Linked DNA regions of Corallococcus sp. EGB. The protein of the gene in region 2 interacts with the protein of the main gene of each other region in a pairwise test. Links are inferred from orthologs where the notes say so. Each region holds a gene or a part of one and is shown on either strand. Other genes may lie near its edges.

Region 1 (15,020 bases), 1.8 Mb from region 2 along the record:
TTCTTCCCCTTCACGGAGCCCTCCGCGGAGGTGGACGTCACCTGTGCGTCGTGCGGCGGCAAGGGCTGCCGCGTGTGCAAGCAGACCGGGTGGCTGGAGGTGCTGGGCAGCGGCATGGTGCACCCGAACGTCTTCACCGCCGCGGGCTACGACCCGAAGGAGGTGACGGGCTACGCGTTCGGCATGGGCGTGGAGCGCCTGGCGATGCTGCGCTACGGCGTCGACGACCTGCGGATGATGTTCGAGAACGACTCCCGCTTCCTCGCGCAGTTCTGATTCCGGCCCACCAGGCAAGAGGACAAACCCTGTGAAGATTTCTGTGAAGTGGCTGGGTGATTACGTCGCGCTGCCGCCGTCCGTGGACGAGCTGGCGCGCAAGCTGACCGCGGCGGGGCTGGAGATCGAGGGCGTGGAGCGCCCCGGCGAAGGCCTGCGCGGCGTGGTGGTGGCGCAGATCCGCGAGTCGGTGCAGCACCCCAACGCGGACAAGCTGTCCGTCACGCAGGTGGACATCGGCGGCTCCGCGCTGTTCCAGGTGGTGTGCGGCGCGAAGAACTTCAAGGTCGGCGACAAGGTGCCGCTGGCCACGGTGGGCGCGAAGCTGCCCAACGGCATGGAGATCAAGCAGGCCGCGCTGAGGGGCGTGGACAGCTTCGGCATGCTCTGCTCCGCGAAGGAGCTGGGCATCACGGAGGACTCGTCCGGGCTGCTGATCCTCCCCGCGGACACGAAGCTGGGCGTCCCCATCGCGGAGGCCCTGGGGCTGGATGACTCGGTGCTGGAGGTGAACGTCACCCCGAACCGGCCGGACGCGCTCAGCCACCTGGGCATCGCGCGCGAGGTGGGCGTGGTGACGGGCGCGCAGCTGAAGCCGCCGCAGCCCAAGCCCGTCGAGTCCGGCAAGGCCGTGGCCGAGCAGGTGAAGGTGCGCATCGACGCGAAGGAGCGCTGCTCGCGCTACGCGGCGCGGGTGGTGGAGGGCGTCACCGTCCAGCCGTCGCCGCAGTGGATGCAGGACCGGCTGAAGGCGTGCGGCGTGCGCGCCATCAACAACGTGGTGGACGTCACCAACTACGTGCTCCTGGAGTACGGCCAGCCGCTGCACGCGTTCGACCTGGAGAAGGTGGCGGGCCAGGAGATCATCGTCCGCACCGCGAAGCCGGGCGAGAAGCTGCGCACGCTGGACGACAAGGAGCGCACGCTGGACGCGGACGACCTGGTCATCGCGGACCGCGACCGGGCGCAGGCGCTGGCGGGCGTGATGGGCGGCGGCGACAGCGAAGTCACGCAGGGCACGAAGCGCATCGTCATCGAGTCCGCGCACTTCCACGGCTCCGGCGTGCGCCGGTCCGCGAAGCGCTACGCGCTGCACACGGAGGCGTCGCACCGCTTCGAGCGCGGGGCGGACCTGGACGCCGTGCTGCCGGCGTTGGACCGGGCCGCGCAGCTCATCGCGGAGCTGTCAGGCGGCACGGTGGCGCCGGGCCGCATCGACGTGCAGCCGGAGCCCCTGGCGCCGCGCCGGGCGACGCTGCGCTACGGCCGGGTGGAGAAGGTGCTGGGCGTGGCGGTGCCGGAGGCGGAGGTCCGGCGCATCCTGACGGCGCTGGGCTTCAAGTCCGTGGACGAGTCCCAGGGCCAGACGACGTACGAAGTGCCGAGGGCGCGAGTGGACGTGGAGCGCGAGGAGGACCTGATGGAGGAGGTCGCCCGCGTGTACGGCTACGACAACATCCCGGCGAAGCTGCCGCGAGGGCTGGAGACGCTGGCGCCCGAGCCGCCGACCATGGAGGCCGAGCGCCGGCTGCGCCATGCGCTGGGCGGGGTGGGGCTGTCCGAGGTGGTGAACTACTCGTTCGTGGCGCCCAGGTCGCTGGAGGTGTTGGGGGGGAAGGAGGCGCCCATCGCGCTCCTGAACCCGCTGAGCGTCGAGCAGTCGGTGATGCGCACGAGCCTCTTGCCGGGCCTCCTGGAGAACCTGTCGCGCAGCGTGCGGCACCAGGTGGAGGCGGTGGGGCTGTACGAGACGGGCCGCGCGTACTTCCGGGACCCCGAGGGCGGGCAGGGCATGCGCCCCGCGGCGCGCGAGGTGCCTCGGGTGGCGGGCCTGGTGTGGGGCCTGCGCGGCGGTGGCCGGACGTGGACGCAGAAGGACGCGCGCGTGGACTTCTATGACGCGAAGGGCGCGGTGGAGGCGCTGCTGCACGCGCTGCATGTGGAGGGCGTGGCCTTCACCCCGGCGGAGCCTCCGGCGTACCACCCGAGGAGCACGGCCCAGGTGGCGCTGAAGGACGGCACGGTGCTGGGCTACGTGGGCGAGGTGCACCCGCGCGTGACGAAGGCGCTGGGGCTGCCCGAGGGCGTGTTCGTGTTCGAGCTGGACACGGAGCCGCTGTACGCGGCGGCGCGGCTGGTGCCGCAAGCGGAGGGGCTGCCCAGGTACCCTGCGGTGCTGCGGGACCTGGCGGTGTTGGTGCCGCTGGAGCTGCGCAACGAGGAGGTGCGCCGGGTCATCCTGGAGGTGGGAGCGCCGCTGGTGGAGGACGCGCTGGTGTTCGACGTCTACACGGGCAAGCCCATCCCCGAGGGGAAGAAGAACCTGGCGTATGCCTTGAGGTATCGCTCGCCCGAGCGGACGCTGACCGACGCGGAGGTCACGGAGGCCCACCAGCGCATCATCGCGGAGGTGAACCAGCGGCTGGGGGCGGCACTGCGCGCCTGAATTCCTGAATGAAGTCAGGACGTTGACACGGTTCAGGGAAGGCTGACACCATGCCCCGCGTTCACCGGTCCATCACGGGTGCCAGAGGACTCGCATGACGAAAGCGGACATCATCGAGGGGGTCTACGAGAAGGTCGGCTTCTCCAAGAAGGAGTCGGCGGAGATCGTAGAGCTCGTCTTCGACACCGTGAAGGAGACGTTGGAGCGCGGGGACAAGATCAAGATCTCCGGGTTCGGAAACTTCCAGGTGCGCCAGAAGAAGGCGCGCGTGGGGCGCAACCCGCAGACGGGCAAGGAGATCGAGATCAGCGCCCGCCGGGTCCTGACCTTCCGGCCGAGCCAGGTGTTGAAGAGTGCCCTGAACGGCGAGGCGCCGCCGGAGAACCACGCGGAGATCGACGCGCAGGAGGAGGCGGCGGCGGACGCGGCGGAAGCCCGGGGCGAGGACTTCGACGAGGGAATGGAAGAGGGCGACGAGTAGGTTTTTTTCACCAGCGCCCCTCACCTCGCGCTTGACCCAAGAGAGCGGCGAGGGCATAAGGGCGCACCGTTTCACGACGGCGGTTCACGGGGCGTAGCGCAGCCTGGTAGCGCACTTGCTTGGGGTGCAAGTGGTCGCAGGTTCAAATCCTGTCGCCCCGACCAAATAGAGGCCCTGGAGTTCCCGGTGCAAGCCGGTGACTCCAGGGCCTTTGTTTTTCCGACAACACGGCTGATCAGCTTGTGAGCATCCATCCTGAGAGTCCCTGGAAAGCGGTGAGTACACGCTAGGTGCACGTTGCTGGAAGCACATGATTTGCGCGAGCATGCGCTCCTCACCCTCAAGGAGTGTTCAGCACATGCGAATCCCCCGGACTTCTGGCCGTAGGACGCTGCTTGGAACGCTGCTGTGGACCCTTTCCCTCGTGGCCTGCGGTCCGGCCCCCGAGGCCGAGCCTGCCGACAGTGCTCCCGTGGGCTCGGAGAAGCAGCCCGTCGTCTACGGCACTGACAACCGCACGGACGTGTACGCGCACGCGAACGCCACGCTGCGCGCCCGCGCTCAGCAGTCCACCGTCGCGCTGATGAGCCCTTCGGGCTTCAACGCGACCAACCCCAACAACGTCACCTTCAACGCGCCCACGCTGCGCTCCGCGTACAACCTCTGCACCTCCGAGCGCTTCCTGGACGACCTGACCCCGGCCTTCTGCTCCGGCACGCTCATCGACGATGACCTGGTGCTCACGGCGGGCCACTGCATCACCAGCGCGTCGGATTGCACCGGCACGCGCTTCGTCTTCAACTTCTACCGCACCGCCGCCGGCACCATGCAGACGGTGACGACCGCGGACATCTTCTCCTGCCAGGCGATTGTCGCGCGCCAGCAGGCCACGGTGGGCGGTCGCAACCTGGACTTCGCCGTCGTCCGGCTGGACCGGCCGGCCACCCCGCGCTTCACACCCGCCCCCATTCGCGCGGGCAACGCCGCGCTGCCTGTGGGCAGCAGCGTGACGGTCATCGGCTCGGGCAGCGGCATTCCCTTCAAGATCGACTCGGGCGGCTCGGTGCGTGATGCGCGCGCGGGCACGCTGGATTACTTCGTGGGCACCACGGACACGTTCGGCGGCAACTCGGGTTCGGGCGTGTATGAGAACGACGGCTACACGGTGGCCGGCATCCTGGTGCGCGGCGAGACCGACTACAAAGCCAACGGGAGCTGCAACGTCGTCAACACCTGCGCGGAGACGGGCTGCCGCGGCGAGGACATCACCTACGTCCGGCCGGCCATCGACGAGTACTGCGGCGTGGCGACCAGCACGCGCCTGTGCGCGGGCTACCCGCCGCCCCCGACGCCGGTGACGTTCACCTTCACCGCCACCAACACCAACAGCGCCAACCAGAACACCGTCAACCGGGACGTCACCCTGGCCGCCGGGCAGACCCTCAAGTTCGGCACCTGCACGGTGCCGGGCTCCTCCGGCACCGGTGACACGTACCTGCGCCTGTACAACGGCTCCACCCAGGTGACCTCGAACGACGACGCCTGCGGCACGCTGTCCTACGCGAGCTTCAAGGCCACGACGGCGGGCACCTATCAGATCCGCGCCGGCTGCTACTCCAGCGGGAGCTGCAGCGGCACGGTGGCCTACACCGTCCAGTAGCCCCCTGCAGGACCGAAGCGGGCGGTGGCATCCGTCACCGTCCGCGCCGGGCTCCTTCACTCGGGTCGCACGAGCGACGACGCTTAGAGTGACCGATGTCCCAGGCTCCCAGGCTCACGTGTCCCAAGGGGCGCGAGGTTCATGCGCTACGGGAGTGGACTGATGAAGCGAGCCGCGTGGAGCGTGATGTTTGGGGTGAGCTGCGCACTGCTGGGGGCCTGTCGCAAGGAGGAAGACATGGAGGACCCGGTTGCGGGCCCCTCCACGCTCGATGCGGGCCCAACCCGGTACGGCATCTGGGTACACATCCCCCTGGCAACGGACCCTTGCGGAGCCGTGACAGCAACAGCGTGGATGCCGTACGAGAACATCGGGCCTGTGCCGCTGGTCGTGGGGAACGGCGCCATCGAAGGGGTCATCCGCGACGTCCCCGTGTACCGGCAGCTTCCGGTCTACGTGACCGCGTACAACAGCGCCGGCTTGGGGGTCTACTCGGGCAACGGGAGCATCGACGTTGAAGCGAGTGGTCGTGGGGAGATCGCGAACCTCTTCACGTTCAGCAGCCCCCAGGACTGTCCGGCGGCGGGACCGGAGCGCATCTTGATCTATGGCTCTCTGCGGTCCGGTCCCATGCCGTGAAACGAGCACGCGGAGGCCGCCGACGCCCTCTACGCCACAGCGCTCCTCGGGTGTGCCGCAGTGGGGGACGCCTCCCCGGCGGTGCGCGTCTGCGCCGCGACGGCGAAGGGGCTGGCGACGAACGAGGCCGCGACCCGGGAGTCGAGCCAAGCGCTGGAGCACCGCGCCGCCCAGATGGACGACGGGTTCAAGGTGCGCCCGCCCCCGTTCATGATGCGCCCCCGCTTCTACGTGCTGGGGGCGCCTGCTCGAGCAGGTGAAGGACTTCGAGCGGCTCCTCCCGGTCGCCGTCAGGGCTGCCGTACCAGCGAAATGCCTGTGCGGATCGGCTCTCCGGCCCCTGACCGGCGGCGCGGGAGCTCCGAGGTGCTCCCTTCGGCTGGGGGCAGTCCGAGAGGCATGGTCAGACAGGAATGTTGAGGTGAGCGGCCTGGTAGAGCAGGTCCGCCCGGTTGTCGACCCCCAGTCTGGCGAAGATGTTCTTCACGTGGGTCTTCACGGTGTGATGGGAGCGCTTCAGCTCACCGGCGATCTGGTGATCGTTCCAGTTGCGGAGCATGCCCATCGCGACGGGGATCTCCTTGGGACGAAGCTTTCGCTTCATCTCTTCGGGGAGGGGAATGGAGCGCGGAATCTCTTCCAGCTTGAGGGCCCATTTCGAGGGCCCCTCGGGAGCGGACAGTTCCATGAACTGGACCTTGCGGTAGCGCTCCTCGTGGACACGGACCCAGGAGTCCTTGCCGAGCCGCTCATCCGGCGTCATGCGCATCAGGGCATCCAACTGCTCCTGGAGCGGCAGAGGAATGCCGGACGAGTGGAGGTCGGAGGGGTTGAACCATCGTTCCAGGAGGACAGCGGCATTCGGGGTGCGCATCACCTCGTGGTGAGGAGGCTCCACGACGAGGAGGGCGGCATTGGGACGGCGGTAGAGTTCTTCGAGAGTCCTGGCACGGATTTCCAGTTCCTCGAGGTCACAGTACCTGCTGACAGCGTCCGCCAGGTGCTCGGTGAGGCTCCCGAGAATGTCTGCGTTCCTGGCGGAGAAGGCGCGTGGCCGGTGTCTGTAGAGTGCGAGGGCAGCGACGCGGCCGGAGCGAGTGGGGAGGAGGACAGCCATGATGTGATCCAGGCGCGGTCCCAACTCCAGGCTGCGTTGGTGGATGAGGCTCCCCACGAACTCCTTGCGGGACATGAGCTGCGAATCGCGGACGACCCAGTGGGGCCGCTTGAAGATGGGGCCCCGGAAGGGGTCATGCTGAATCAGTTCGGCGTACTGCTCGAGAATGACGAGGCGATGGCCTGGAACGAGCCATTCAAAAACGGGTGAACGCGTGTCTGGCATGAGGCACAGCGCCACGGCGTCCGCCGGCACGACCTCAAGGAGATGCGGTCGGGTGGCCTCGAGTGCTTCACGGAGGGTCCGCGGTTTGTTGAAGGCTCGGATGGCCCTGTCCCTGATCGTGTACTCGGCGGTAGTGAGCTTCGGTAGACGGACCATTCACCCTCCTGGAGCAGGCCACCCCGTGGATTGTATGGGGTGACCTCTCATCCATAGCCACCGGCTGAAAATCCGTCCCTCACTCTCCAGAGGGATTGACGTTCGTGAGGTGTGGCCTGGCGCGGCGTGCCGCGGTCCCGGCACAACTGCAGGTAGCGCTTGATGAGCTGAAGCCGAGCCCGGTCGAAGGCCTCGCCGTCGTCGGGGACCGCCCAGGCGTGCGGGATGAGCTTCAGGGCCACGGCGCGCGCGTACGCCGGGTCGCCTGCGTCACTCACCAGCTTCAGCCATTCGTAGTCCTGCATGCCCTGCCGGATGAGCTTCATGCGCAGCGAAGGCAGGGGGATCTCGGTGGTGCCGCCGATGACCGAGGGCAGCCCCGGATAGAAGAGCGTGCCGTCACCATTGCCATTGAAGCGGAACTGCGTCGTCCACGCGGAGGAGAGCAGGCCCACCGTCTGGTAATACAGCTCGCCGCTCGCACCGTTGATGAAGTCCAGCCACTGCATGCCGCGCGCCTTGGCCGCCGAGCGGTCCACCATGTACGAGGGCCAGCCCTGGCCGGGGAGGTTCTCCGGTGGGGGCGGAGCCGCCGGATCACAGCCGTGGCTCATGCAGCTCTGGTACAGCCACAGCTCGCGGTCGGGCCGGGAGAGGAAGTCGTCGTATCTCGGGCGCTGGGACCCCTCGTAGGGCGGCTGGGTCCCGTCGATGTAGTTCACCAGCACGGTGATGATGTCGATGTCCTCCAACAGCCCGTGGGCCTCCAGGTCGGTGACGGTGCTGGTCAGCAGCGTGCGCAGGCGCGGAGCCACCGTGCGGGTGAGCCCGGCCCGGGCCGTCACCGCCTCCCAAGTGGCGCCGTAGGGCGGTTCATCCCCCACATAGTCGAACGAGCGCGACAGCCAGCCACGTGCTTGCGCTTCCGTCTGGAATTCCGACAGGGACGCACCGTTGCCAGGTCCCAGGTATTGCAAGGCCGTCATGCGCGCCCCGGGCAGGCGGTTGGGGGCGGAGCCATCAAGGAACGGCCCCCAGCGCTCGCTGAACGTGTCGTAGTCCGGCAGATCCCACGTGGGCAGGTCCACCTGTCGCGGAAAGCCGCTCGCCAGGGAGATGCGGTGCTCCAGCGCCATCCGGTGGAACCGCTTCAAGAGGCGCACCTGGGTGTCGACGGGACACACCGGATCCCCCGTGAAGGCGCGGCACACGTGGGGAGGCCAGAGCAGGAAGGCGCTGCGCAGCGAGGAGGTGCTCGGCAGGAGCGCATCCACCACCTGGAGGTCCACCTCCACGCGCGAAGTAAAGCCGTCCCCCTTCACCGATACGGCGCCACGGTAGTTGCCCGGACGGGAGTTGGGCGGCACGTGCACGTCCACCCAGACGGCGCGGGATTCGCCCGCGGGCACGTCGAAGGGAAAGGCCAGACGCTTCTCTCCCACCACCTCGTCCACATCCGGCACCAGGCCATCCGGCCATCGCCCAGGGAGCGTCCCTGGGGGCGTGGGCGTCGTGATGTCCAGGAGCGCTTCCCGGTAGAGCAGCAGGTCCCCACCGTGGATGCGCGACCGGTCACCGTGCAGCTCCGGCAGGACGGCGGTCACGCCCCGCAGGCCCGACGTGCCTCCGTGAAGCACCACCTGGAAGGACACGAATTCATTGCGCGCGGCGGTGAGTGAAACGGCCCCCTGGACTCGGGGAGGCGTTTCAGGACGCACCTTCACCATCGCGCTTTCACCCCAGACGGCCGCGCGTGACGGGTGCGCCCACACGGCCTGGCTTCCCAGCAACAACAAACAGAACATCTCCCATTTGATGTTTGGCATGGCATTGCAGCCTGAGTCCTGAGAGAGAGTGTGGCAATCCGTTGGCGCCCGTGCCGTGCGGCATCCGACACCGGCGGGCGTCCGGCCTGCCCGCAGGGACGGTAGCTGCGTGCGGAGGATGCAGCCTCACGCCCACTGGAGCACGAGGGCCCCGTCACCCCCCAGCTCCACCCGCGTCCGGGGCTCCAGGCGGCGTCCCTCGCGGTCCAAGACGCCGCACAGCCATTCAGCATCCCGCCGCGAGGCCCGGTGGGGTCGGAGCTGGCGCAGCTGCATGGGGATCATGCGCAGGCTGGCGAGCCTGCCACTCGCTGCGTCCACCGCCCCCAGGTACATCAAGGCCAGATCCGGCCGGAAGTCCTCGTGGCCGGTGATGCCTTCGTAGTCGTTCAGGAAGTCGCCGCAGCCATGGAGGATGAGCCGGCCGTGGTGGACTTCGATGCCGCGAGAGTGGTGCGAGGAGTGGCCATGGACGACGTCCACGCCGGCCTCATCGATGAGCGCGTGGGCGAAGTCCCGCTGCGCCCGTGGCACCGCGTAACCCCAGTTTCCGCCCCAGTGGATGGAGGCGATGACGACGTCGCCCTCGCGCCGAACGGACGCCACTCGCGAGCCCATGTGTCGCGCAGTGGCGGGGGACAGGTCTGGCAGCAGGTCCACACCCGGTCTGCCCCTCCCCGCCGCCCACGACGGCGGAATGCCGCTGCTGACGTCTCCGCAAGAGAACACCACGGCCCGCCGCCCGGCCCCAACCTCCAGGATGGCGGGTCGCTGGGCCTCCTCCAGGTCCTCACCCAGCCCCGCGGTGGCGATTCCCAGACGGCGGAGCGCGGCGAGCGTCTCCGTCAGCCCCGGGTAGCCCCAGTCCAGCACGTGGTTGTTCGCCAGCGTGCAGCAGCCGATTCGGGCCGCGGTGAGGCATTCGGCGTTCTCCGGGTGCATGCGGTAGTGGATGCCCTTGTCGGGCCACCACCGCTCGCTCGTGGTGATGCTCGTCTCCAGGTTGATGAGCCGTACGTCGGGCGCGGCGTGCTCCAACAAGGCGAGCGCTTCCCCCCAGATCTCACCGAAGCCCACGGGCTTGCGGATGGGGCCGTTGCGCTCCTCGGCGAGCGCGACATAGGCCCGGGCATCCCGCAGGTAGGACTCGTGGATGGCGGGCGGGGCGGGGTGGGGTAGCACCTGATCGATGCCCCTGCCGGTCATCACGTCGCCGCACAGGAAGAGGGAGAGGGCCCGTCCTGGCTCCAGGCCCTGATGGCCGGCGGTCATCCCGTCCCCTGGCCTTGCGGAGGCTCGGGGTTGGGGGCCCCGGTGAGGGGCCGCTCCTGCTCGAAGGTGCTCCGCGCCAGCGCCAGGAGCTTCACCACCTCCGCGTCGGGCACCTGGCAGAAGCCGACGTACCACTGGCCAATCGCAAACATCGACAGCGTGGAGAGTACGCACACGGCGTCATCCACCAGCGGCTTCAGCGGGGAGTCCGGAGCGCCCGGCTTGCGCACCACGCAGACGTCCAGGGGAGCGCCCAGCGCCGCCGCCACCTCGTAGGCGACAGGGACTCCGCCGCATGGCAGGCCCAGGACGAGCGTGTCCTTGCCCGTGTACCCGCGCTCGAGCAGCCTCCGCGCGAGCCGCCGGCCCGCATCCACACGGTCCTCGAAGGACATGGTAGGCCCCCTTCGAGCAGGAGGCGCGCGGCCGTGCGCGCCTCAGTAGGTGAGCGACTTCTTGGTGGTCACGGCATGGGCGGAGGAGATGCGCTTCTCCACCTCCTTCGGATCGTGGCCGCGCGGGCACTTGGGCGTTCGCTCGTCATGCTCCTTGATGGTCATGAGCTGGGTGAAGGGCTCCTGGCACGTGCGGCAAAAGAACTCGTAGACAGGCATGGCGCGATCCCCTCCGAAGGTGCGCGTGGCATTCGGAACAGGATGGGGTCCGCCGCCAGCCCATGACAGGTCACGAGGCGTCGTCCACCCGCCGGGACGCCGGCCGTGCACGGGTCCGGCCTTCAGGCGCGCAGCGCGTCCAGGATGGACAGGCGCGCGGCGCGCAGCGCTGGCAACAGCCCTCCGAGGATCCCCATCGCCGTGCCGAACAGGAGCGCGCCCAGCAGGATCGCGGGAGTGGGGGAGAAGCCGAAGCTCACCGCCGCGAACGTCTGGAAGTTGAGCGTGCGGATGTGGATCCACCGCGTGGCCAGTGCCCCCAGCGCGCCCAGCACACCGCCGGCCGCGCCCAGCATCGCGGACTCCACCACCACGCTGGCCAGCACGCTGCGCCGGCGGAAGCCCACCGCGCGCAGCATCCCCAGCTCCGCGACGCGCGTCGCCACCTGGGCGTACATGGTGATCATCGCCCCCAGTACCGCGCCCACGCTGAAGACGAGGGACACGAAGAGGCCCAGCACGCGGATGAAGGTGGCCAGCCCGCTGCCCTGATCCGCCCAGTACGCCGGCTCCGGTCTGGCCTCCAGCGTGAAGCGTGGGTTGGCCTCCACGCGCTTCACGAAGGCGTCCACCTCCACGGGGGAGCGCAGCCGTACCACCGCGGAGCTGAAGTCCTCGCGCCCGAAGGCCGCACCCAGCCGCAGGGCGTCCGCCCATACCTCGGATTCGAAGGCGCCGCCCCTCGCGGCGATGACGCCCACCACCGGCCAGCGCTGCCCGGCGAACGTCAGCGCTCCGCCCAGCCCGGCCTCCGGTGACGTGCCCACGAGCGAGCGGCCCAGCACCACTTCATTGGTGCCCGGCCGGGGCCTGCGCCCGGAGACGATTCGGACCTCCGGCCGCGCCGCGAAGCTCTCCGCGCTGATGCCTCGCGCCGTGGTGCTCATCGACCGCGCGCGCCCGCCGGGCAGTGTCAGCAGCGCCACCCGCTCGCCGGCAACCAGCGGCAGGCCGTCCGGCCCGGACGCCACCTGGGAGTCCGTGGAGAGGATGCGCACCGCTTCCTGCTCGATGCCGCTGACGAGCTCGCTGGTGGCCCCCTTGCGCAGCACGACGACATTGGACGGGTCTCCGCCAGAGGCCAGCGCGGACTCGATGCCGTGGGCCAGCATCAGCACCGAGGAGAAGACGAAGACGACGAGCCCCAGCCCCACCACCGTGAGGCCGGTGGACACCCGGCGCGCCCACAGGCTGCGCGCGTTGTAGAAGAGCGGCACCATGGCTCAGGCCACCTTCCGCAGGCCTTCCGCCACGGGCAGCCGCACCGCGCGCAGGGCGGGGCCCACGCCCGCCAGCAGGGACACCGCCACCGCCGCGAGCGCGGAGACCCAGAGCGTGTGCCCGCGCGTGAGGTGCTCCGGAAGCGTGCCCAGCCGCGCGGCGATGAGCTTCGCGAAGAGGCGGACCAGCACCGGCGCGGCCGTGACGCCCAGGGCCGCGGAGCACAGGCCGATGACGGCGGACTCGGCCATCACCAGCGCCACCACGGTGCGGGGACGGAAGCCCAGGGCGCGCAGGGTGGCGAGGTCGCGGGTGCGCTCGCGCACGCCCATGGCCAGCGTGTTGCCGATGACGAGCAGGATGATGAGCAGGACGACGCTGGACACCCCCTTCACCGCGGTGACGATGGCCGAGGTCATGGCCACGAAGCCCAGCTGGAAGGACTTCTCGCTCTCCGTCTTCGTCGGGAAGGGGCTGTTGTCGAAAAGGTGGTCGATGGCCGCCGCCACCTCGGCGGAGCGCGCCGGATCGTCCACGCGCACCGCGTAGATCCCCGCCTTGTCCTTCAGCGAGGGGGCCAGCCTGTCGCTCTCGTTGATGCAGCGGTAGCCGAACATCAGCGCCGCGGTGTTCACCCCGGGATGCGCACCCGTGTAGATGCCGCGCACGTTGAACGTCCAGTCACCGGGGTAGAACTGCCCCTTGAGCGTCACCCGGTCCCCCGGCTTCCAGCCGAAGCGCCGGGCCAGCGTCTCCCCCACGAGCGCGCCGCACGGATCGCCCCGGAACGCGGCGAGCTGCTGGGGCGGGGCGACGAACTCGGGGAAGACCTCCAGGAAGGTCTGGGGGTCGACGGAGAAGTTGGCGAAGAAGTCCTTCCGCGTGTCTCCCAGCGTGCCGCCGAAATACTCCTCGTGCGTGACGGCGGTGACGCCCGGCAGCGCGGCGATGCGCGCGGCGTAGGACAGGGGCAGCGGCTGGGTGAAGGACACCTTGTTCCGGACGATGAGCCGGTCCACCTGCGCGGCGCGCGCCTTGGAATAGAAGAGGTCGACGACGGTGCTCAGGAAGATGAAGGCCGTCACGCCCACCGCGCCCGCCAGGAGGGTCAGCGCCAGCCGCAGCGGGTTGCGCAGCAGGTTGCGACCCACGAAGCCCACGTAGCTCACTGAAGTACCCCCTTGTCCAGGTGGTGCACGCGGCCCGCGCGCTCGGCGGCGTGCGGGTCGTGCGTCACCATCACCAGCGTCTTGTGCAGGTCCCGGTGGAGTACGCCGAAGAGATCCAAGACGGCCTCCGCCGACCGGCGGTCCAGGTCCCCCGTGGGTTCGTCCGCGATGACGAGCTCCGGGTCGGAGACGATGGCGCGGGCAATGGCCACGCGCTGCTGCTCGCCGCCGGACATCTGCGGCGGACGGTGGCGCTCGCGGTGCGTCAGGCCGACGAGCTCCAGCGCCGCGGCCACGTGCCGGCGCCGCTCCCCACGCGTCAGCGGCGTGAGCAGCAGCGGCAGCTCCACGTTCTCCGCGGCGGTGAGCACGGGAATGAGGTTGTAGAGCTGGAAGACGAAGCCCACATGGGCGGCGCGCCAGTCGCTCAGCTCTCGGTCATCCAGCTCCGTCAGGTCCCGGCCGGCCACCTCGACGAGGCCGCTGCTGGGCCGGTCCAGCCCGGAGATGAGGTTGAGCAGCGTGGACTTGCCAGAGCCGGACGGGCCCATGAAGGCCTCGAAGGTGCCCGTGCGGATGGTCAGGTCCACCGCCGCCAGCACGGGCACCTCCACCGTGCCGCGCCGGTACGTCTTGGACACGCCCCGGAGGCGCACCAGGGGGGCCGGGGCTGGCCGCGCGTCCTGGCTCATCCGCCCCCTGTCTCCACCTTCACGCGCTGGCCGTCGCGCAGGCGCTTCGGAGCCGGGGCCGCCACCACCTGCGTCCCCGCGCGCGGCCCCCGCGCAAGCGACACCTCGTCTCCCACGCGCTCGCCCACGCGCACCGGTTGGCGTGTGAGCCGTCCGTCCTTCACCACCCAGACGGCGGCGCCCTTCGCGTCGCGCACCACCGCGCTGGCGGGCACGCGCGGGGACTGTCCCTGGAGGTCCAGCGCCCCAGGAGGCAGCGGCTGGCGCAGGAAGGATACCTTGGCGCCCATGTCCGGCAGTGCGCCCCGGGGGACGGATTGGAAGCGCACCAGCACCGTGGCGGTGGCCTTGGAGCGGTCGATGGCGGGGCGCACCGTGGCCACCTGGCCGGGGAAGGCCTGCCGCGGCAGCGCGTCCAGGAAGATGAGGGTGGGCTGGCCCGTGTGGATGCGCGAGAGCTGCTCCTCGCTGACCTCGGCTTCGACCTCCAGGGCGCGGAGATCCACCAGCTCGATGATGCCGCCCAGGTTGATGCCGGTGAGGGCCGCTGGCGCGAGCACCGCCCCCTCGTTCGCCAGCTTCCTCGCCACGGTGCCGTCGAACGGCGCGCGCACCACGGTGTGCGTGAGCTGGAGGCGGGCCGCATCTCGGGCCCGGCGGGCGACGGAGAGCTGCGCCCGGGCGAGGTTGAGGGCCTCCTCGGTGGCGCGCCCCGCGGTCTCCACGTCGAGGAGCTGGGCCCGGGACACGGCGCCCTGGCTGGCGAGGGTGCGCGTGCGCGCGGTGGTGCGCTCGGCGTTGAGGGTCTGGGCCTCGGAGGCGGCGAGCTGGGCCTCGGAGGCACGCACTCCAGCTTCAGCGCGGTCCAGCACCACGCGGGCGTCCCGGTCATCCAGCCGGGCAATCACCTGGCCCTGTCGCACGGCCTCGCCCTCCTCCACGGCGACCTTCACGAGCTGGCCCGCGATCAACGGTGCGATGACCGAGCGGCGCCGCGAGTCGACGTACCCGGAGGCGGACAGCTCCGTCTGCTGCTCGCCTGGAAGCGGCTCGCGCACCTCGGCCACCCGCACGGTGGGCGCGCGCCGTGCCACCGCGACCGCCGCCAGGACGAGCACCGCGAGGAGGGCCGCGGCGGGGAGCAGCCAGCGCCGCCTGCGCCGGTG
Region 2 (14,979 bases):
CTTCGCCCAGAGCTCGGACGACGACGACCCCTACGCCTATCCGGACGACACGGCTGACCGGGCCCACCAGAAGGCCCAGAAGGAAGACGACGACGCCTACGAGCGCCGCCGCAAGCTGGTGGACGAAACGGACGAGTTCCGCGACGCCGCCGAGGCCACCAACGACGAGGGCTTCCGCGGCATGTCCCGCCTGGACGACCCCAACCTGGGCGTCGCGGTGGAGCTGGTGGGCGGACTGTTGATGATCGACAGCGCCCGCGGTGACTTCTCCGACAACAAGCCCGGCCTGGGCGTGCGCGCCACCTGGGAGTTCGGCCGCACGTTCTTCACGGAGAACGACACCCTGCGCGAGGCCCTCTTCGCGGACCTGCGCTGGCTCTACGGCAGCCTCAGCGACGGTACGAATTTCATCAAGGGGGACACGCGGCTTCACTACTTCACGCTCGCGCCGGCCTGGCTGTTCCGCTTCGGCGACTCGCCCTTCGGTCTGTTCCTCCAGGCCGGTGGCGGACTCGCCTACCAGAACACCGGCATCACCGTGGGCGACGACGAGACGAAGGTGAACGGCCTCAAGCCCGTCATCCAGTACGGCCTGGGCATCCGCGGCCGGCCCGCCCTGTCGCGCAACCTGCACCTCACCTTCCGCCTCGAGGCCATGGGCCTCCGGCGCGGCTACGCCAACGACATCTTCCTCGGTGGCAGCGCCGGCATCGGTTTCTGAAGCCCACGCCCCGGGCCCCCTTCGGCCCCCGCGCCCTTCCCCCTTCGCGGGAGGCGGTGGCGGGGGCTGAACTTTTTCCCCTCCTCCCGCCTCGGATGCCCTCCGTCTGCTTGGTCTTCCAAGGAGATGGATCCCTGGCATGCGCCCTGCTTACATTCGCGGCGAATGGGGCAGTCGGGGCGGCGTCGGGCTGGAGGTGGACGATGAAGGGCGGACACGAACACGGGCAGGGCAACACCCGACACTGGGATCCGGTGTGCGGCAGGCACCTGGAGGCCCCGGAGGGCCATCCCTCGTCGGAGTACAAGAAGCGCCGGTACTTCTTCTGCTCGGAGGGCTGCCGCACCGCCTTCGAGCGTCAGGCGGAGCGCTTCCGCCTCAACGAGCTGGCGCGGGCCGGGGCGCTGATGTCGCCGGGCCGGGTGCGCTGGGGGCTCGCGTAGCGAAACCTCAAGCGGCGTGCGTCAGGCGGCCTGGCGCACGTCCTTGAGGCGCAGGGACAGCTTGCGCTGGCCGCGGAAGGTGTCGAAGCCGGCCTGGAACGCCAGGTCCACCGGCCCCTCCACCAGCGACACGCGGTCCGCCATGCCGAAGCCAATGGCATCCAGCTCCGGCGCGTCCACGAGCGCGAGCTTGAGGTGCCCCGCGCCCGGAGCCCCGGACTTCGCGGGCAGCACGCGCGGCCGGGCCTGCTGGCCGCGCAGCACCAGCACCGGCTCCGGGTTGCCCTGGCCAAAGGGCCCCAGCTTCTGGAGTGACTCCACCGCCGTCGCGTCCAGCTCGTGCGGGTTCACCACCGCGTCCACGCGGCAGCGCGGAATCATGTCCTCCGGCGTCAGGCGCTGCTGGGCGATCCGCGCGAAGGCCTCGCGGAAGGCGGGCAGCTGCTTCGCGTCGATGGTGAGTCCCGCGGCGTGCTTGTGGCCGCCGTAGCGCATGAGCAGGTCCGAGCAGCCGGTGAGCGCGTCGTACAGGTGGAACGCCTCGATGCTGCGCGCCGAGCCCTTCCCCACCCCGTCCTTCACGCCCACCATCACCGTGGGCCGGTGGAAGCGCTCCACCACGCGAGACGCCACGATGCCGATGACGCCCGCGTGCCAGCCCTCGTCGAAGAGCACCAGCCCGCGCGCGTCCTTGTGCTCCTCCGCCTGCGCCAGCGCCTGCGTGAGGATGCTGCTCTCGATGCCCTGCCGCTCCGCGTTCGCGCGGTCCAACACCTGCGCCAGCGAGCGCGCCGTCTCCACGGAGTCCGCGCACAAGAGCTGCAGGCCCAGCGACGCGTCATGCAGGCGGCCCGCGGCGTTGATGCGGGGCCCCAGGCGGAAGCCCACCTGACCGGCGGTGACGGCGGCGTCCGGCTCCATGCCGGCCACCTCCTTCAGCGCGCGGATGCCGGGGCGGCGGCCCTGGGACAGCTCCTGGAGGCCGTGCGCCACCAGGATGCGGTTGGCGCCGGTGAGCGGCACCACGTCCGCCACGGTGGCCAGCGCCACCAGGTCCATCAGCGCCTTGAGGTTGGGCTCCTTGCGCGTGGCGAAGAAGCCGTCGTCGCGCAGCCGCTTGCGCAGGCCCATGCACAGGTTGAAGGCCACGCCCGCGGCGCACAGCACCTTGGTGGGGTATTCGCAGCCGGGCTGGTGCGGGTTGAGCACCGCGGTGGCGGGCGGCAGCGTGGGCGGCACCGTGTGGTGGTCCACCACCACGACGTCCAGGCCCATCTCCTTCGCGCGGGCAATCTCCGCCACGGAGGTGATGCCGCAGTCCAGCGTCACCAGCAGGCGCGTGCCGTCCTGCGCGATGCGCTCCACCGCGCCCAGGTTGAGGCCGTAGCCCTCGTCCAGCCGGTGCGGGATGTACGTGGCGGGCGTCGCGCCCAGCTCCTTGAGGAACAGGTACATGAGCGACGTGGAGGACACGCCGTCCACGTCGTAGTCCCCGTAGAGCGTCACCTTCTCCTTGAGCCGCACGGCGCGCAGCACCCGCTCCACCGCCGCGTGCATGCCCTTCATCCGGAACGGGTCCGGCAGGTCCGCCAGCCGGTCCGACAGGAAGGCCGACGCCGCCTCCGGCGTGCGGTAGCCACGGTGGAGCAACACCCTCGCCGCCAACGGGTGAAGCGACAGCTCACCCGCGAGCGACCCGACCTCCTGCTCGACGACATCTGGAAGCAACCACCGCATGACGAAGCACAGTACCTCAGACGTCCGACCAAGGCAGTCCAACCCGCCCACTCACACCGACCTCCTGCACGCACGTTCAGACGTACGCTCGGCTGCCTCCCCGCCACCGACCTGCACGGCGGGTATGCGGTGCCCAGCTTGGGTGCGTACTCGTGGACAGGGAGGTCCGCATGTTTCGCACGTTTCTCCAGGGCGGCGCCCTGACGGCCGTCGTGTTGTGCGCGCAGCCCGCGCTCGCGCAGAAGAAGCAGGGGGACGTGAACGTCTTCCTGCGCGGAGGCATCGGCGACTACACGGGCGACCTGGGGGACCTGGCCAACACCGGCCCGCTGTGGGGCCTGACGCTCAACCTCCAGCCCACCACCTTCCTCGGCTTCGAGGTCGGCTACGAGGGCTCGCGGAACAAGGTGAGCGACGGCCGCCTCTTCGACGGGCCCTCGCTGGTGCGCAACGGCGGCAGCGCGCTGGTGAAGGTGTCGCCGCCCTTCCTCACCGCGGTGCGCCCCTTCGCGGGCGTGGGCCTGGGCCTGTCCTACGTGGACGTGCGCGGCGCGAGCGCGGGGCTCTACGACAGCGACCTGATGGAGGAGGTGCCGCTCGCGGTGGGCCTGGAGTTCAACACCGGCGGCCTCACCGCGGGCGTGCGCGGCACATACCGCGTCCTCATCGACCAGGACTTCGCGAACGTCACCTCCACGGACGACCACGGCGGAGGACTGATGGACGCGTCACTCACGCTGGGGGCGCGCTTCTGACGAAAGCGAAGGGCCCTCGCTTCCCCGACGGGAAGGAGGGCCCTCGTCACTTCAAGCCATCAGACAGCGCTCAGGCCGCCTTCGGCTCCTGCTTGGCGCCGTGGTGCCCCTCGCGGGCGTGCGCGCGCTCGTCCAGCCAGATGACCAGCGGGCTGGCGATGTACACGGACGAGTACGTGCCCACCAGGATGCCCACCAGCATCGCCATGGCGAAGTCGAAGATCTCGCCCACGCCGAAGATGAGCAGACCGATGAGCGACAGCGCCGTCACGCCGGAGGTGAGGATGGTGCGGCCCAGCGTGTCGTTGACGGCGATGTTGATGATCTCCGGCAGCGGCTTGCCCTTGTACTTCGCCATGTCCTCGCGGATGCGGTCGTAGATGACGATGGTGTCGTTCACCGAGTAGCCCACGATGGTGAGCAGCGCCGCGATGGACGTGAGGTTGAACTCGCGCCGGCTCACCAGGTAGTAGCCCGCCACCATGATGACGTCGTGGACCATGGAGAGCAGCGCGCCCGGGCCGAACTTGAAGTCGAAGCGGAACGCCACGTAGATGAGGATGGCGACCATCGAGTACAGCAGCGCCATGATGCCGCGGTTGCGCAGCTGCTTGCCCACCTGCGGCCCCACGTAGTCCACGCGGCGCTGCTCGAAGTTGGGCTTGTCCAGGCCGGCGCTCAGCGCGGAGAACACCTTGTCCGCCATGCCGCTCGCGACGACCTGGTAGTCGTAGCCGGTGCCGCCCTGGTTCGCGCCCAGGTCACGCACCTCCTGCACGCCAATGCCCGCCGCCTCGACGGCCTTCTTCACCGCCTGCGCGTTCATGGGCTGGGAGGAGCGGAAGTTCACGATGCCGTTGGCCATGTCGGCGTAGACGTTGCGCGTCTCGCCCAGGCCCTGGATGGCCGCCTTCGCGTGCTCGGCGTTCTCTTCCGTGAGCTGCGTGACGCCGCCCATGCGCAGGAGGAATGAGTTCTCCTCGGCCGCGCCCACGCCCTGGACGCTGACGTCGTGCAGACCGCCGGCCTGGGCCTTCTCACGGACCTGCTCCGCGGTGGTGGGCGTGTTGTACTTCAGCTCCACCACCGTGCCGCCGGCGAAGTCCACGCCGAAGTTGAAGCCCACCGCGGCGATGCCGACGATGATGGCCAGGTTGACCAGCGTGGAGATGAAGAGCGCCGGCTTGCGCTTCCCAATGAAGTCGATGTGCGTCTTGTGCTTGAGAATCTGCATGGCGGATTTCCCGAAGGCGCTGGAGGCCCGTTAGACGGACACCGACTGCGCGTTGCGGCCGTGGACGAAGTAGGTCGTGATGACGCGCGTCACCACGATGGACGTGAACAGCGACGCGAGCAGACCCACGATGAGCGTGGTGGCGAAGCCGCGGATGGGGCCCGTTCCCGTGAAGAACAGGATGAAGCCCGCGATGAGCGTCGTCACGTGCGCGTCGAAGATGGTCCAGAAGGCGCGGTCGTAGCCCTGGTCCACCGCCGCGCGCGCGGACTTGCCGTGCGACAGCTCCTCGCGGATGCGCTCGTTGATGAGCACGTTCGCGTCCACCGCGATGCCCAGCGTGAGCACGAAGCCCGCGATGCCCGGCAGGGTCAGCGTGGCGTTGAAGAACGCCAGGCCGGCCAGGATGAGCAGACCGTTGAGCAGCAGCGCCACGTCCGCGATGAGGCCGGACTTGCGGTAGTACACCGCCATGAAGACGACGACGAGCGCCAGGCCCACCAGCGCGGCCAGGCTGCCCTTCTTGATGAGCTCGTCGCCCAGCGTCGCGCCCACCTGGCGGATTTCGCCCACCGTCACCGGCGCGGGCAGCGCGCCCGCCTTCAGCACCAGCGCCAGCGTCTGCGCCTCGCCCAGCCACTCCTCGAAGCTGCGCCCGCTGGCGCGGCCCATGGTGATGCGCGCGCGCCCGCCGCCGATCTTCTCGTTGATGCGCGGCGCGGTGTGCACGTTGTCGTCCAGCACGATGGCCATGCGGCGGCCCACGGCGGCCTCGGTGAGCTTCTCGAACTCGCGCGCACCGGCCGGGTCGAAGGCGATGTTCACCTCCGGCTCGTTCATCTGGCTCACGGACGCGTCCGCGCCCGCCAGGCTCTCACCCGTGAGCGGGACGTTCTTGTCCAGCAGGTAGCTGCGGTACGCGATGCAGTCGTTCTTCTTCACCGGGTTCGCCACGCACTCGGTGACGACGTCGCGGCCCGGGGGCGTCTTGTCCTTCGTGTACGCCAGCAGGGCCTCGCGGTTGGGCGAGGACAGCTGCGGGAAGCCCTCGTCCTCCACCAGGGTGATCTTGCTGTCCGCCGGGGGCGGGTGCTGCTGGAACATCTGCGCGAACACCTGCGGGTTGGTGTCGTCCACCATGCGGAACTCCAGCTGCGCGGTGGTGCCCACCAGCTCCTTGGCCTGCTCCGGGTTGCTGCGGCCGGGGAGCGAAATCTGGATGGAGTCCGTGCCCAGCTTGCGCACGTCCACTTCCGCCACGCCCCACTTGTCGATGCGGCGGCGGATGACAAGCATGGCCTGGTCCACGGCCTCGTCGCGGAAGCGGTTCACCTGGCTCTCGTCCGGCTTGAGCACCAGCGTGCCGCCGTTGCGGGACTCCAGGGTGAAGTCGGTGAAGGTGGCGAGCACCTCCTTCTGGATGGCGTCCATGGTCGCCGGGTCCTTCGCGGTCAGCACCAGCTGCAGCCGCTCCGGATCCGTCTCCGCGGTCACCTCACCCAGCTTCTTGTCATTGATGTAGGTGGCAATCTGCTGGCCGCGGCGCTCGGTGCGCTTCTGCAGGGCCGTCTTGGTGTCCACCCGCATCACCATGTGGATGCCGCCCTGCAGGTCCAGCCCCAGGTTGAGGCGGTACTTCGCGGGGGGCGCCCACTTGGGCAGCCGCTGCTCCAGCACGGCGATGTTGTTGCGCTCGCTGCGATCCAGGACCACCAGCGAGTAGTACGTCGGGACGAGGAACCAGATCGTTCCCAGCGTCACCGCGACGATCATTCCGAACTTCCACCACCAGCCGCGGTCCATTACTTCTCCTCCTTCTTCTCAGCGGGGGTCGCCGCCGGGGCTCCCGCCACCGGAATGGTCCCCTTCGCAGTGACAGCCGACTTGAGCACGCGCACGCGCACCCCGCTTGCGACTTCCAGCGTCACGGTGGAGTCGTCCACCTGGTGGATGCGCCCGAGGATGCCGCCGGACGTCATGACGTCATCGCCCTTCTTCAGTCCCGCGAGCAGGTTGCGGTGCTCTTTGATCTGCTTTTGCTGGGGGCGGATCATCACGAAGTACATGATGGCCACCAACATGGCGAGGAAGCCGAAGACCCCCAGGGGGGAGTTCGCCCCGGCCTGCGCGAGAATCAGGAAACTGTCAGCCACGTACTGCCTCGTCGTTGGAAGGGATGGACTCGGGATTGCGGCCCCGACCCGGCGGACGGGTGGGGTCAAAACATCCGAAAGGGTGGCCTCTTAGCAAGGGCGCCCCATGTGAGCAAGTGAACGCCGGAAGCGCGGCAAACCCGTTGCCCGCTCACCGGCCGCCTTTACGTTCGGCCTCCTGCGCCTGGGCTCTGGCCCGGAAGTCCCGGGCGAACGCGGCGAAGCGGTCCTCGGCGATGGCGCGCCGCACCTGGGCCATCAGGTCCAGGAAGTAGTGCAGGTTGTGCAGCGTGTTGAGCCGCATCGCCAGGATTTCTCCCGCCGCGAACAGGTGCCGCAGGTAGGAGCGGCTGAAGTTGCGGCAGGTGTAGCAGGAGCACGCCGGGTCCACTGGCCGGGGGTCCTTGGCGTACGCCGCGTTGCGGATGACCAGCTTGCCCTCCGAGGTGAAGAGCAGGCCGTTGCGAGCGCACCGCGTGGGCAGCACGCAGTCGAACATGTCCACGCCGTGCTCCACGCACGTCACCAGGTCCAGCGGCGTGCCCACGCCCATGAGGTAGCGCGGCTTGTCCCGGGGCAGCAGCGGCGCGGAGTAGGCCACGCCCGCATGCATGGCCTCCGGGGCCTCGCCCACGGAGTAGCCGCCCAGCGCGTAGCCGGGCAGGTCCACCGAGCACACCTCCTCCGCGTGGCGCTTGCGCAGGTCGTCGTGGAGGCCGCCCTGCACGATGCCGAAGAGCGACGAGCGCTCGCGGCCCCACGCCTTCACGCACCGGTGCAGCCAGCGCGTGGTGCGCGCCAGGGACTTCTCCAGGTAGGCGCGGTCCTCGGTGGACGGCGGGCACTCGTCGAACGCCATGATGACGTCCGCGCCCAGCGTCTCCTGGATCTCGATGGAGCGCTCCGGCGACAGGAAGTGACGCGACCCATCCAGGTGCGACTGGAAGGCGGCGCCCTCCTCCGTGATCTTCCGCTTCTCCGACAGGCTGAACACCTGGAAGCCGCCGCTGTCGGTGAGCATGGGCCGGTCCCAGGAGATGAAGCGGTGCAGGCCGCCCATCTCTCCGACGAGCGCGTCCGTGGGGCGCAGCATCAGGTGGTACGTGTTGCCCAGGATGATCTGCGCGTCCAGGTTCTTCAGGTCGTCCGGGCCCACGCCCTTGACGCTGCCCACCGTGCCCACGGGCATGAAGATGGGCGTTTCAATGGGGCCGTGCGGCGTGTGCAGCCGTCCGCGGCGCGCCTTGGTGCCGCTCGCGTCCTCGTGCAACAGCTCGAAGCGCACCAGCCCCGGGGGCACGCGGGTATCGCCCTTCTCCTTGCGCTGCTCGTCGACCACGGCACTCACTCCTTCACCAACATGGCATCGCCGTAACTGAAGAACCGGTAGCCCGCGCGCACGGCCTCCTGGTACGCGGCGAGCGTCCGCTCCCGGCCCAGGAGCGCGCTCACCAGCATCACCAGCGTGGAGCGCGGCAGGTGGAAGTTCGTGAGGAGCACATCCACCTGACGGAAGACATAGCCGGGCCGGATGAACATCGTCGTCTCACCGGGGCCGCTGCGCAGCCTGCCCGTGTCCGGGTCCGTGGCGGACTCCAGCGTGCGCACCACGGTGGTGCCCACGGCGACCACGCGGCGGCCTTGCGCCTTCGCGGCGTTCACGGCGTCGGCGGTGGCCTGGGGCACGGTGAAGCGCTCCGGGTGCATGTGGTGCTTGTCCAGCGCCTCTTCACGGACGGGGAGGAAGGTGCCGGGCCCCACGTCGAGCGTCACCTCCGCGCGCTGCACGCCCTTCGCCGCGAGCTTCGCGAAGACCTCTTGCGTGAAGTGCAGGCCGGCGGTGGGCGCGGCCACGGCGCCGGACGCGCGCGCGTACACGGTCTGGTAGCGCTCGGCGTCCGCGGCCTCGGGCTCGCGGGTGATGTACGGAGGCAGGGGCAGGCGGCCCGCCGCGTCCAGGAGGCTGGCGAGCGAGGTGCCCGGCGCGGCGTGGAAGCGCACCCGGTACTCCCCTCCTCCCAGCGCCTCCAGGATGTCCGCGGCCAGTCCCCCGGCGAAGGTGACGGACTGGCCGGGCTTGAGCCCCTTGGATGCCTGGCCCAGGCAGACCCACTCGAGCGACTCCGGAGCGCCCCCGAGCGCCGCGGAGGTGAGCGTGGCCGAGGCGGCGGGACGCACCACCAGCAGCTCCACGCGGCCGCCGGTGCCCGTCTTCTGGCCCAGCAGGCGCGCGGGGATGACGCGCGCGTCGTTGAGGACGAGCAGGTCGCCCTCGCGCAGCAGGTCCACGAGGTCGGTGAAGTGCTGATGGCTCCAGGCGCCGGTGGCGCGGCTGACGACCATCAGGCGCGACGCGTCCCGGTGGGGCAGCGGGGCCTGGGCGATCTGCGCCTCGGGGAGCTCGAAATCGTAGTCGGAGAGGAGGGACGACACGGGGTTGGCGCTTGTAGCAGCCCCCGCGCCCTCGCGGAACCGGAGAGGCCGTCAGTAGAGCTGCTGGAACTCGGCACCGGGGTAGTAGTGGGAGAGGATTTCCCGGTAGGTCTTGCCCTGGTCGGCGAAGGCCTTGGCGCCCCACTGGCACAGCCCCGCCCCGTGGCCGAAGCCACGTCCGGTGAACACGTAGTTCCTGCCGGAGGCTTCCACGTCGAAGTCCAGGCTCTTGAGGCGCGTGTAGCCCAGCTTGCGGCGGAACGTCACACCGTCCACCACGGTGCCATCCGCCAGCGTCACGCGGGTCACCCGGTGCGTGGGCGTGCGGCCGGTGACGCGCATGCCGCCTGGCGAGGACTTCAGCGCCCCCCGCAGCTCCGCCTCGGAGAGGGTCGCGGACCAGCGGCTGGCGGGCAGCTTGCCGCAGGGGCAGTCGACGGGCTGCAGGTACGGCAGGCTCCGCTGGAGCGCGTCCTGGCCGGACTCGGTGCGCCCGCCGCACGAGGCATGGAAGTACGCCTCGATGGGGGACAGGTCGTACGTGAGCACCTCGCCCCGGGTGGCCTCCACGGCGGCGCGCGTCTTGGCGTCCTCGCGGTTCACGCCGCCGTACACCTGGTGGAGCACGCTGCTGCCCATGTGGAACGCGGCGCCATAGGCCTCCAGCTTCTTCTGCAGCGCGTACGTCCGCGCGGCCACGGCCTGGGCCTTGAGGGCCTCCAGCGGGAAGGACACGGGCATCTCGCTGCCGAGCACCGCCGCCAGGTAGTCCTCCAGGGGGATGACGTTGATGAGCTGGAGGCTGTTCTTGAAGAGGCGCACGACGACGTCGCCGCGCACCTGCGCGCTGCCCGCCTTGAGGGGTTCGTTGCCGGGGCCGCCCGCGTCGCGGGCCTCCATGCCGCCCCGGAAGCGGATGGCGTCCCCCATCACCGGCGCGCCGTTGACCTCCAGCTTGCCGTTGTGGCGGCGCACGGTGGCCTGTCCGGAAGGGACGGCGACATAGCTCCCGTCCTCGGTGTCGGGGCCGAAGCCCAGGCCCCGGCCGCTCACGCGGACCTCGTCGCCGGGGTCGTCCATGGCAATGCGCATCGTCTCCACGGCGAACGCCCGCGGCGACGCGAGCAGGAGCAGCAGCAGTGCCACACGTTGCAACATGGTCCAACAGTCTAGGGGCCAGGCGATCCGCCTCAAGAAATCGGCCGGGCGGCCGGCCATGGCCCCTGGCGCCGCCCGCGAAAACCCCGTGCGGATGCCGCAGAATGGGCCCCAGTGACCGCCTCCGTCCCCGACGCCGCCCGCCTGTCCCCCGACGCCCTCGCCGAGGCCCTCCGCGCGCTGGAGCCCCGCACGGCGGCCGTGCTGGTCCGCCGGCTCGTGGAGCGCCGTCCGCAGTCGGAGTCCGCGGCCTGGTACGGGATTTCGAACGACGCCTTCTCGGTGCTCCTGCTCCGCTCGGCGGTGGCCCTGGCCCGTCAGCTGGGCCAGCCCGCGAGGCCGCCCGAGAGCCCGGAGGAGGCCAGCGCCTGGGAGCGGATGCTGGCCATGGCCATGGAGAAGGACACCGCGCCCGTGCCCGTGGCGCTCGCCCCCGTGGCCTCGCTGTGCCGGCGGGTGCGGGAGGTGGGGCCTGAAGTGGAGGCCGCGCTGGACCGCGCCGCGCAGGCCGACGCGGACTCACCCACCCGGGCGCGGGAGGAATGGCTGCGGAGGCTGGCCGTGGCCGCGCTCCTGGCGCTGACGGCCTGGCTCTACTGGAACCGCCCCCCGGAGCCGGAACCCCGCCCCGAGCGCCGCATGCTCTCCCCCGACCGCCGCTGACTGGACGCGGCCACGAGGGGGCGCGTATGGGTAGGCCCATGCGAGCGACCCGGTCATGGCTGGCCCTCCTCACCGCAGCAGTCGCGCTGACGGGCTGCGCGAAGCACGTGGACACCCGGGTGGCCGGGGACGACGACGCGGCCATCGACGGGCTCGAGGCCCGCCTCGACGAACTGCGCGCCCGCGAGCAGGGCGATGACCTGACATGCGCGGAGCAATGCGCCGTCTCCGCGAGGACGTGCACCACGGCGGAGGAGTTCTGCGCCTTGGTGGAGAAGCAGTCGGACCGGGACGACCTCCCGCCGCGCTGCGCCAGGGCCCGGGAGCAGTGCGCGGGCGCGGGCGATGGCTGCACGCGATGTCAGACGCCCTGAAGAACCAGCCATGCGCCGGCTCGGACTCCGTGTCTATGATGGGCGGATTGAGGAGCCTCCCCATGACCCCCCGTCTTTCGTTGATGCTCGCTGCCTCGTCACTCGTGCTGGCGACCCCTGCCCTCGCGGAGGAGGAAGGCCTGACGCCGGAGAAGGTGGCGGCCATCCAGCGCGATGAGGCCGCGGCCCAGGCGAAGGTGGACGCCGAGCACGGCAACCGCAAGCCGTCGGAGATGAGCAACGCCGAGCGGGGTCAGGCCATCCGCGACCAGCAGAAGGAAGCCGCCAAGGTCTTGGAGAAGCACGGCGTCTCCGCGAAGGAGTACGCCACCTTCACGGCCCGGATGACGCCCGACGACAACCAGCGCGCCGCCAACGAAGCCAAGCGGCTCGACGACAAGGAGAAGGCCGAAAAGGAGGCCGAGGCGAAGAAGCGCAAGGGCGACGGCGAGGTCCACATCCAGCAGGGCTTCAGCGACGCGGACCCCGTGGAGCTGGAGTCCACGGATGGCGCGGAGCCCTCCGTCGACGTCGACAGCAACCTGGACAGCACGTCGGGGGCGCCGGTCGTGGAGATTGGCGGCAACGCCGGCACGCCGCAGAAGTCCATCAGCCGGAAGTCGTCCAAGTCCTCGCGCCGCGGCAAGTAGCCCCGGCGCGGCACCGGACGACCTCCGGGGCCATCAGCGGCCCCGGAACCCGAGCTCTCGCGACCGCGCCTGCCACACCTCATCATAGGGGCAGGAGCAGTCGGTCTCCTCCGGCTCCGGATACGCGTACGTCTCGCCCTTGTAGTTGCGGAACAGCGTCTCGCGCTCGCCCCGCTCGACGACGTAGTCGGGCTGGAGGGTGACCTTCCCTCCCCCACCCGGCAGGTCCACCGCGAGGTGCGGCACCGCGAGCCCGCTGGTGTGTCCGCGAAGCTGCTCGAGGATCTCCAGTCCCTTGGCGATGGGCGTACGCAGGTGCTCGCAGCCCTCCGCGACATCCATCTGGTGCAGGTAGTACGGCCGCACGCGGCTGCGCAGGAGCACGTGCGACAGCTCCTTGATGATGCGCGCATCCGAGTTGAGCTGCCGCATCAGCACCGCCTGGTTCTCCACCGGCACGCCGTGGTCCACCAACCGCTCGCACGCCTCACGCGCTTCCGGCGTCACTTCCTTCGGGTGGTTGAAGTGGGTGATGACGTAGACGGGCGCGTAGCGGCGCAGCAGGCGCGCCAGCGAGTCCGTGACGCGCATGGGCAGCACCACGGGCACCCGCGTCCCGATGCGGATCATCTCCACGTGCGGAATCTCGCTCAGCGGCGCGAGCAGCGACTCCAGCCGCTCCTCGCTCAAGAGGAACGGATCGCCGCCGGAGATGAGCACGTCGCGCACCTCGGGGTGGCTGCGCACGTAGTCGATGCCCCGGCGCATCTGGTCCTTGGTGAGCTCCGCCTCGCCGCCCTTGGTGATGCGCCGCCGCGTGCAGTGGCGGCAGTAGACCGAGCACGTATCGATGGCCAGGAACAGCACCCGGTCCGGATACTTGTGGACGATGCACTCCTCCGGGCGCGTCTTGTCCTCGCCCAGCGGATCCGCCAGCTCCCCGGGCCGCACCCGCGCCTCCGCGCGCACCGGAATGGACTGCATGCGCACCGGACACGACGCGTGCTCCGGATCGATGAGCGACAGGTAGTACGGGCTGATGCCAATGCGGAACAGCGAGGACGTCTCCTGCACCCCGGCGCGCTCCTCCGGGGTCAGGCGCACGTAGCGCTCCAGTTGCTCCAGGTTGCGCACCGAGTGACGCTGCTGCCAGCGCCAGTCCGCCCACTCCGCGTCGGTCGCGGAGGGGAACAACCGGGCCCGCCCCTCGGCACTGAGCGAGGGACGGGGAGACGACAGGGGCGCCATCGCGCCCGCGGAGGAATCCATCACGCCGCCTTGGGCTGATCCCGCCACCACGCCTGGCCGGACTCCGGCAGCGTGTCGATAGGATCGAAGTACTCGTACTTCCGTTCAAGCGCGCCGGCGTCGTTCGCTTCCACGCTCGTGCGGTAGTTCTTGGTCCAGTAGGAGATGCCGCGCTCGCGGTCGTACTCCGCCACCTGGTGCACCCAGCGCTTCCCCACGAACGGCACGTCACAGACGATGCGCGGCGTGGCGAAGCCCGGCATGTAGCCCATGATGTCGTGCTGGAGCTTCTGTGCCTGCGCCACCGACAGCCGCCAGTGCTCGCTGTTGGGGATCATGTCGCACATGTAGAAGTAGTACGGCAGGATCTTCGCGTGGTCGAGCAGCGTGAAGCACAGGTCCAACAGCGCCTTGGGGCTGTCGTTCACGCCGCGCAAGAGCACGCCCTGGTTGCGCACGTCGCGGAAGCCCATGTCGAGCAGCTTGCGCACCGCCTTGCCCACCAGCGGCGTGAGCTGCTGCGCGTGGTTGACGTGCGTGTGCATCGCCAGGTCCACCCCGCGCTCCACGGCCTTCTTCGCCAGCCGGTCCAGCCCCGCCAGCACGTTGTCCTGGAGGAAGTGCTGCGGCAGCGCCATGAGCCCCTTGGACGCCAGGCGGATGTCGCGGATGTTCGGGATGTCCATCAGCGCGCTGACGAACGGCTCCAGCGCCTGGATGGGCAGGTTCGCGATGTCGCCGCCGGACACCACCACGTCGCGCACGGTGGGCGTGCGGCGCAGGTAGTCCAGCATCAGCTCGTAGCGCTCCTTCTGCGCCGTCCCGAACTTGTGCTTGGACACCTGCGGGACGTCGTTGCCCACCAGGTCCATGCGCGTGCAGTGGCCGCAGTACTGCGGGCACGTGGGCAGCATCTCCGCCAGCACCTTCGTCGGATAGCGGTGCGTCAGGCCCTCGACGACCCACATGTCCTGCTCGTGGAGGCTGTCACGGCTGGCGCGCGGGTGGTTGGGCCAGTCCGTGCGGCGGTCGGCGATCGCCGGCAGCATGTACCTGCGGACCGGGTCGTTCCACAGGTCCTCCAGGTTCATGGTGTTGAGCATCTGGGGCGGGACGAGGATGGACATCGTCGCCCGCTCCTTCTGGTCCAGTTCCATGCTCGCCGCCAGGTCGTCCGGCAGCAACGGCCCGAGCGCGGCCTTCAGCTCGCGCAGGTTCTTCACGGTGTGCTTGCGCTGCCACACCGAGCTCTCCCACTCCGCCGCGGTGACGTCCTTGTAGCCCGGGATGCGCCGCCAGTCGGGCTCCACGAACTCCTTGCGAAGGGGATAGGTGAAAGGCTGCTGCGCGGGGCCAGCGTCGGGCTTGCCTCGAGTAGACGTCGTGCTCATGAACACATCACCTCAACGT

What was found.
Region 1: the proteins of secD (region 2) and pheT interact in binary tests that used the Escherichia coli proteins (3 or more experiments, as listed by UniProt). The link is inferred for Corallococcus sp. EGB from one-to-one orthologs.

The regions. Positions count from the first base shown.
Region 1 is NZ_CP079946.1:5,281,311-5,296,330, reverse strand. Bases 1-3,014 are described here. They hold pheT (phenylalanine--tRNA ligase subunit beta), read left to right. Parts: upstream 1-307; coding sequence 308-2,722; downstream 2,723-3,014. Other genes in these bases: pheS (phenylalanine--tRNA ligase subunit alpha), read left to right, coding at 1-276. Also shown: KYK13_RS21800 (serine protease), read left to right, coding at 3,562-4,863; KYK13_RS21795 (hypothetical protein), read left to right, coding at 5,218-5,502; KYK13_RS21790 (LuxR C-terminal-related transcriptional regulator), read right to left, coding at 5,906-7,000; KYK13_RS21785 (DUF4091 domain-containing protein), read right to left, coding at 7,048-8,826; KYK13_RS21780 (CapA family protein), read right to left, coding at 8,953-10,098; KYK13_RS21775 (phosphoribosyltransferase family protein), read right to left, coding at 10,095-10,493; KYK13_RS21770 (FmdB family zinc ribbon protein), read right to left, coding at 10,536-10,712; KYK13_RS21765 (ABC transporter permease), read right to left, coding at 10,835-11,992; KYK13_RS21760 (FtsX-like permease family protein), read right to left, coding at 11,996-13,162; KYK13_RS21755 (ABC transporter ATP-binding protein), read right to left, coding at 13,159-13,854; KYK13_RS21750 (efflux RND transporter periplasmic adaptor subunit), read right to left, coding at 13,851-15,020.
Region 2 is NZ_CP079946.1:3,438,311-3,453,289, reverse strand. The notes cover bases 4,308-7,280. They hold secD (protein translocase subunit SecD), read right to left. Parts: upstream 6,694-7,280; coding sequence 4,921-6,693; downstream 4,308-4,920. Other genes in these bases: tgt (tRNA guanosine(34) transglycosylase Tgt), read right to left, coding at 7,195-7,280; yajC (preprotein translocase subunit YajC), read right to left, coding at 6,693-7,043; secF (protein translocase subunit SecF), read right to left, coding at 4,308-4,890. Also shown: KYK13_RS14500 (hypothetical protein), read left to right, coding at 1-721; KYK13_RS14495 (YHS domain-containing protein), read left to right, coding at 925-1,164; single-stranded-DNA-specific exonuclease RecJ, read right to left, coding at 1,186-2,901; KYK13_RS14485 (outer membrane beta-barrel protein), read left to right, coding at 3,072-3,656; more of secF, read right to left, coding at 3,727-4,307; more of tgt, read right to left, coding at 7,281-8,331; tRNA preQ1(34) S-adenosylmethionine ribosyltransferase-isomerase QueA, read right to left, coding at 8,388-9,476; KYK13_RS14455 (SpoIID/LytB domain-containing protein), read right to left, coding at 9,528-10,634; KYK13_RS14450 (hypothetical protein), read left to right, coding at 10,749-11,297; KYK13_RS14445 (hypothetical protein), read left to right, coding at 11,336-11,671; KYK13_RS14440 (hypothetical protein), read left to right, coding at 11,734-12,321; KYK13_RS14435 (KamA family radical SAM protein), read right to left, coding at 12,355-13,590; KYK13_RS14430 (KamA family radical SAM protein), read right to left, coding at 13,590-14,960. UniProt on the Escherichia coli protein: Part of the Sec protein translocase complex. Interacts with the SecYEG preprotein conducting channel. SecDF uses the proton motive force (PMF) to complete protein translocation after the ATP-dependent function of SecA.